2 regions of the Microbacterium sp. BK668 genome follow, and region 1 is predicted to be linked to the other one. Evidence: predicted binding sites of a transcription regulator. Region 1 holds the regulator's gene; the other holds the start of a gene.
What was found. The regulator LexA, encoded in region 1, represses DNA repair genes until DNA is damaged. The targets are predictions, from matches to a motif close to TCGAACANNTGTTCGA.
Positions count from the first base shown of each region.

Region 2: a site for LexA is predicted at 1,654-1,669, ahead of EV279_RS10325 (HNH endonuclease signature motif containing protein). Genes of this name have one in related genera too.

Region 1 is NZ_SNWG01000002.1:287,666-290,870, reverse strand. It holds gene EV279_RS15275 (histidinol-phosphate transaminase) at 1-626, opposite strand, end outside; gene EV279_RS15270 (LysM peptidoglycan-binding domain-containing protein) at 657-1,034, opposite strand; gene lexA (transcriptional repressor LexA) at 1,294-1,974, shown strand; gene EV279_RS15260 (hypothetical protein) at 2,178-3,205, shown strand, end outside.
Region 2 is NZ_SNWG01000001.1:2,319,203-2,322,407, reverse strand. It holds gene EV279_RS10340 (hypothetical protein) at 1-245, shown strand, start outside; RNA gene ssrA (transfer-messenger RNA) at 437-807, opposite strand; gene EV279_RS10330 (SIMPL domain-containing protein) at 966-1,631, shown strand; gene EV279_RS10325 (HNH endonuclease signature motif containing protein) at 1,792-3,180, shown strand.

The DNA of each region.
Region 1 (3,205 bases):
GCCGAGCGCTCGTCGCGCGGAGCGAACTCGAAGTACGCCTCATCGACGACGACGACGCCATCGGTCGCGTCGTACACGGCTTCGATGACGTCGAGGCCCATCGGAGTACCGGTCGGGTTGTTGGGCGCGCAGAGGAAGACCACGTCAGGCGAGGCATCCGCCACCTGGGATGCCGCGCTCTCGGCGTCGACGACGAAGTCGCGAGCGCGCTCGCCCGCGACCCACGTCGCTCCCGTCGCCCGCGCGAGCAGGGGGTACATCGAATACGTGGGCGAGAAGCCGAACGCCGTGCGGCCCGGTCCCGCGAACGCCTGCAGGACATGCTGCAGCACCTCGTTCGACCCGTTCGCCGCCCAGATCTCATCGCGGGTCAGGCCGTGGCCCAGGTAGTCGGCGAAGCTCTCGCGCAGATCGGTGAACTCCCGGTCGGGGTACCGGTTGACATCGCGCAGCGCCTGCGCGACAGCATCCAGTATGTCGTCGGCGACCTCCTGCGGCACCGGATGGGTGTTCTCGTTGACGTTCAGCGCCACCGGGAGCGGCGCCTGGGGTGCGCCGTACGGCTTCAGTCCACGCAGATCGTCGCGGAGGGGAAGCTGATCGAGACTGCTGCTCACCCCTCCCATCGTAGGCGGCGCAGCCGTGGCGGCCGCGGCTCAGGAGCCGGGCGCATACTCCGTCGGCAGGGCGATCCGCTGCCCCGCCGAGACCTCGACGCCCTCGAGCGCGTTGAGCCGCACGATGGCGTCGACGACGTCACGGGGATCGGCACCAGGGGCGATCTCCTGCGCGATCGACCAGAGCGAATCGCCGGCGCTGACGGTCATCGTCTCGAACGATCCGGCGGGGGCGCCGGCGTCGCGCGACGCGAGGGCGGACGACCCGCCCAGGAAGACGGCGACGCCGAGGACCACGAGCGCGGGGTACGCCGCGAGGAGCGTCAGCACGCGGCGTCCGCGCGCGGTGAGGCGCAGGCGGGTGGCGGGAACGGCCCGGGCCGTCAGCCGGGGGGTCTCGAAGCCGATCGCGGTCATGGTGTCCTCCTGGAGGGAAGAGATTCGCATCCGCCGCTCGGCCGGGAGCGGCGGGATGCGAACCTGCGTTCCGAAGTTATCTTCGATACAATCCGGTGTCAAGGAAGTCGGCTCCGCCCCGACCGTCGAACGCGACACGCGCACGCTGCTGCTCGCCATCGCCTTCTCGACCGGATACGGTTTCGACACAGACACCCCACCACGGGCCTCCGACATTCGAAGACCGCTGCCCTCCCCGGCGCGAGACAGGAGCTGCGAGATGAGCGATCCGAGCGGCCGCGAACGGCCTCAGACCCGGCGGCGCAAGAGCCTGAGCGACAAGCAGCTCGCGATCCTCGAGGTGATCCAGCGGTCCATCGCGCGGCACGGGTATCCGCCGAGCATGCGCGAGATCGGCGACGCGGTGGGGCTGAAGTCGCTGTCGAGCGTCACGCACCAGCTGAACCAGCTCGAACTGAGCGGCTATCTGCGCCGGGACGCCGGCAAGACGCGCGCCATGGAGGTCCTCATCGACCTGCCCGGCGCGGCGGCCGAGAACCCCGCCGACACCGCTCCCGCCGTCGGCGACGCGGCCCTGGTCCCGCTCGTCGGCCGGATCGCGGCGGGCGTCCCGATCACGGCCGATCAGCAGATCGAGGAGATCTTCCCGCTTCCTCGGCAGCTGGTCGGAAAGGGCGACCTGTTCATGCTCAAGATCGTCGGGGAGTCGATGATCGACGCAGCCATCTGCGACGGCGACTGGGTCGTGGTCCGGTCTCAGGCAACCGCGGACAACGGCGACATCGTGGCGGCCATGCTCGACGGGGAGGCGACGGTGAAGGCGTTCCGGCAGCGCGACGGGCACACCTGGCTCCTCCCGCGGAATTCGGCGTTCGAGCCGATCCTCGGCGACGAGGCGGTCGTCCTCGGCAAGGTCGTCGCGGTCCTCCGCGCCGTCTGACCGCCGCGCCGGGCCCTGCCGCCGCGCCGGGCCCTGTCCCGCCGCCGCGCCGGGCCCTGCCGCCGCGCCCGGCCGACGAGCACGGCTCGGACGCGCCTCGCCCGTCGTGGGCGAGCGCGCAGGCCCGGCCATGGTCAACCTCGCGCCCCGCGGGCACAATGGCGGCAAGGCGGCGGGGACCGCCTCGATGAGAGGTGGGGAAGATGGCGACGTCCGAGATCGACGACCTCCGCGCGGAGGTCGACCGGCTGCGCGCCGAGAACGACTCGCTCCGCACGACCCCCGTCGAGCCGCTCCCGGGCGAAGGGTCGTCCGGCGCCGCGCGACGGCCGGGCCGGTGGCGCGCCTTCGTCTCCGCGCTTCTCATCGTCATCGCGGCCCTCCTCGTGCCCGTGTCCATCGTCACCGCGTGGGCGCGGGCCGAGCTGGTCGATGAGGAGCAGTTCGTCAACACCCTCGCACCGCTGGCCGACAGTCCCGCGGTGCAGAACATGCTCATCGACGAGACGATGGATGCCGTCAACGCCCAGGTGGACTTCACCGAACTGACGTCCAACGTCTTCGACGGCATCTCGCAGCTCGGCCTGCCGCCCCGCGCCCAGAGCGCCCTCGAGCTCCTCCAGGCCCCGGCCGCCCAGGGCCTCGAGAACCTCGTCACGACCGCCGTCACGCGCGTCGTGCAGTCCGACCAGTTCGCCGACGTGTGGGCCACCGCGACCCGGGGCGTGCACCGGGCCCTCACGACCGCCGCGACGTCGGACGGCGGAGGCGTCGTCGTGATGACCGACGACGGCGTCGGCATCCAGCTCGGCACCATCGTGGAGCGCGTCAAGCAGAACCTGCTCGACCAGGGAGTCGGCGTCGCGCAGATCATCCCCGCGGTCGACAAGGTCGTGATCGTCGGAACGGGTGAGACCCTCGTCACGATCCGCACGGTCTACGCCCTCGCGACGACCCTCGGCTGGTGGCTGCCGGTCATCACGCTCGCCCTGTTCGGGCTCGGCATCCTCATCGCCCGCAAGCGCAGCGTCGCGATCATTGGAACGGGCATCGGATTCGCGCTCGGCGGCGGCGCCCTCGCGCTCGGGTTCGCGATCGGCTATCCGGTCGTCGGCCAGGTGGCGGCCCAGCTGGACCTCTCCGTCGCCGGCCTGGATGTCATCTACACCCGGATGATCGACTCGATGCGGCAGACGGCGTCGATCGTCGCGCTGCTCGGCGTGTTCATCGC
Region 2 (3,205 bases), on a different contig from region 1:
AACCGGATCCCGGCGAGACCCGGGTCCCGATCGGTGGAGTGCTCGCCGGACTGGAGATCCACCCTCTCGAACCCGGCGACACCGCGATCGAGGCGTTCGTTCTGGTGAAGAGCCTGGACAAGGACGGCCGAATCGCCTGGGGATACCGCACCACGAGTGCGCTCAACCGCGAGGAACTCCTCGGCGCACTCGTCGTCCAAGTCGCGGTGCTGAAGAAGGAGCTGCGCGACGAGTGGGACGACTGAACGAATCCTGCTCCGCGCCGCGAGTGGCGGGCTCGATGCAATGTCGCTCGCCTGTGGTCGCGATGATCGCGGCCTGCCCCGGGCATGTGGGCCGATCGCGGGCGAGCGGATTCGAGGCGCCTCAGCGCCAGACAGACGAAAGCCCCGGGATCCATCGCTACGCGGATCGCGGGGCTTCCAGTGACAACGGCTGGTGGAGATGGGGGGAATCGAACCCCCGTCCATCGCTGAGTAACGGCGGTTTCTCCGGGCGCAGTCTGTGGAAGCGTTCTGCTCGGCCCCGACCTTTGTCACAGACACCTAAGTCGACGGGCCCAGCCTGAGAAGAGTCCCGCGTGACGCTCAGGCGCCGTCACGCAGCGAGATCCCTAGATGACGCCAAGGACCGTGACGGGATCAGTCACGGATTGACGGAGTCGGGCTCGCAGCTCAGGCTGCGAGGGCGAACTCGGACTGCTTGTGTTCGGCAGTTATTGGTTTGCAGGGGGCGTTTGCGAGATAACCCTGCATCCTCGGCCCGCTTCACGCAGATTCGCAGGCGATGTCGAAACCGATCATCCCCGTGCCTCGAATCGAGGTGGTGCTTCTCTCGAAGCGGCCGTTGTCACGCTGTGGAGTTGTCACGCCTCGGATGCCGCGGCATCCGGAGCACACCAGAATACAACGGATCCTCTGCATCCGGAATTCCCGGCCCGGCCGGCTCCGCGTAGAGTCGCGACCATGAGCGAAGTCGTCATCACCGTACGCGGGGAGCACGAGGCCAGGGTCGCGCCCGAGGAGGGGGTGGTCCGACTCTCGGTGCGCGCGGAGGGGCCCGAGCGTGGAAGGGTCGTCGAGCGCATCGCGGCCCTGGCCGAGCCTCTTCGCACCGACCTCGCCGCGCGGAAGGAGCAGGGCAGCGTCCGGGAGTGGTCGAGCCAGCGCGTCGCGGTGTGGGCGAATCGCCCCTGGAACAACGAGGGCAAGCAGCTCGCGCTCGTGCACTACGCATCGGTCGAGTTCACCGCCGCGTTCACGGACTTCGCGGCCCTCTCGTGGTGGGTCACCGACGTCTCAGAACGCGATGGGATCCAGGTGGACGGCGTGGATTGGCAGCTCACGCGTGCGACCGCCAAGCAGGCCGAGGCGGATGTCGCGGCCGAGGCGGTGCGCGTCGCCGTCGAGCGGGCTACGGCTTACGCCGAGGCGATCAGCTTATCGACGGTGACGCCGGTCGAGATCGCCGACGTCGGGCTGCTCAACCCCCGCGATCCCGCACCGGCTCCCATGGCGCGCATGATGAAGGCATCCTTCGCTGCGGACTCCGGCGGCGGACCGACCGTCGAGCTCCAGCCCGACGACATCCTGGTGACCGCCGCCGTCGAGGGGCGCTTCACGGCGACGTGACGTCGCGCGTCTCTTGCCTGAATCGAACATTTGTGCGATACTGGAGTCAGAGATTCGACACGGCTGATATCGGACGAGGCACGCTGAGCAGGGGTTGGAGATGCGCGGGATTCCGCGCACGTCGGATTTCGATCACCCCCGATCGAGCGAACAGGTCTCCGTGATCCCTCAGCCTCTCCCTGACTCCTTCGAGCAGCGCGCGCGCGACGAAGCGGCGACGTCCGTCCTCGTCGCGGCGTTCGTGGCGGGGCGCGATCGTCGCGCCGCCCAGGAGGCCGACGAGATCCGGACGCTCGCCGCCGCCGCGGCCCTCGTGGAGGAGCAGCGCGCACGGCTGACGACGCGCGCCTCGATGAAGTCCGACTTGCCGGCGCGGTCGATGGTCGCCGAGCTCGCCGCGGCGGCGCGAGTCAGCGAGCGGACCGTGCAGCGCCAGCTCGACGAAGCATCCGACCTCTGCTCGCGCTTCGGCGGGCTCGTCGACGCTCTGGCGGCAGCGCGCATCTCGCGTGCCCACGTCGCCGTCATCCACGATGCCGGTTTTCAGATCGAGGATGCCTCGGCCCGGTCCGTCTACGTCGAGACGGCCGTCGGGCGCGCCGAGACGACGACTCCGGGACGCCTGCGACCGATCGTGCAGATCCTCGCCGCGCGGGCTCACCCCCGTACGATGCAGGAGCGCCACGACCGCGCGATCGCGGAGCGCCGTGTGCGGGTGATCGACGGAAGCGACGGCATGGCGGATCTCCATGTCACCGCGGCCGCCGTCCTCATCCATGCGATCCACGACCGGCTCACGTCGGACGCTCGCTGCGTCATCGAAGCGCGACGGGCGGATGCGGATGATCCAAGCGACGACGACGGGACGGACGCGGCGGACGAGTCGGACGCGGACCATCGCACCATGGATCAGCTGCGCGTCGACGTCCTCACCGATCTCCTCCTCACCGGCAGCCCGCAGTCGTGCCGCGCAGGAGACGGACGGGACGCGATCACGGCGCGGGTTCAGATTCCCCTTCCCGTCTTGACGGCGATCGGCTCCGGCGATGAGCCGGCCATCCTCGCCGGGCACGGGCCCATCGATCCCGATACCGCGCGCCGACTCGCAGCCGGCGCGCCGACGTGGGAGCGCGTCATGACGTCACCGGTCACCGGGGCGGTCATGGCGGTCGACACCTACCGCCCCTGCAAGGCGATGGAGAGGTTCCTGGCGGTTCGGGACGAGCGGTGCCGCTTCCCCGGATGTCGGCAGCCGGTGTGGCGGTGCGACATCGATCACACGGTCGACGCGGCGCTGGGCGGTCCGACCGACTGCCGCAACCTCGCCCATCTGTGCAAGCGCCACCACGTCCTCAAGCACAACTCGGCGTGGAGGGTCCGCCAGTCGAGCGGCGGGGTGCTCGAGTGGACCAGCCCCACGGGCCGCGTCTATCGCGATCATTCCGAGCCGGTCGTGCGCTTCACGCCCGCGGCGCATCCACCGGGGATGGACTTCCGAGATCCCGCGACCTGGAGCAGGCTTGGGGAGAGCGACCCGCCTCGCTTCTGACGCCGACCGGCGATCGCGGGCGAGT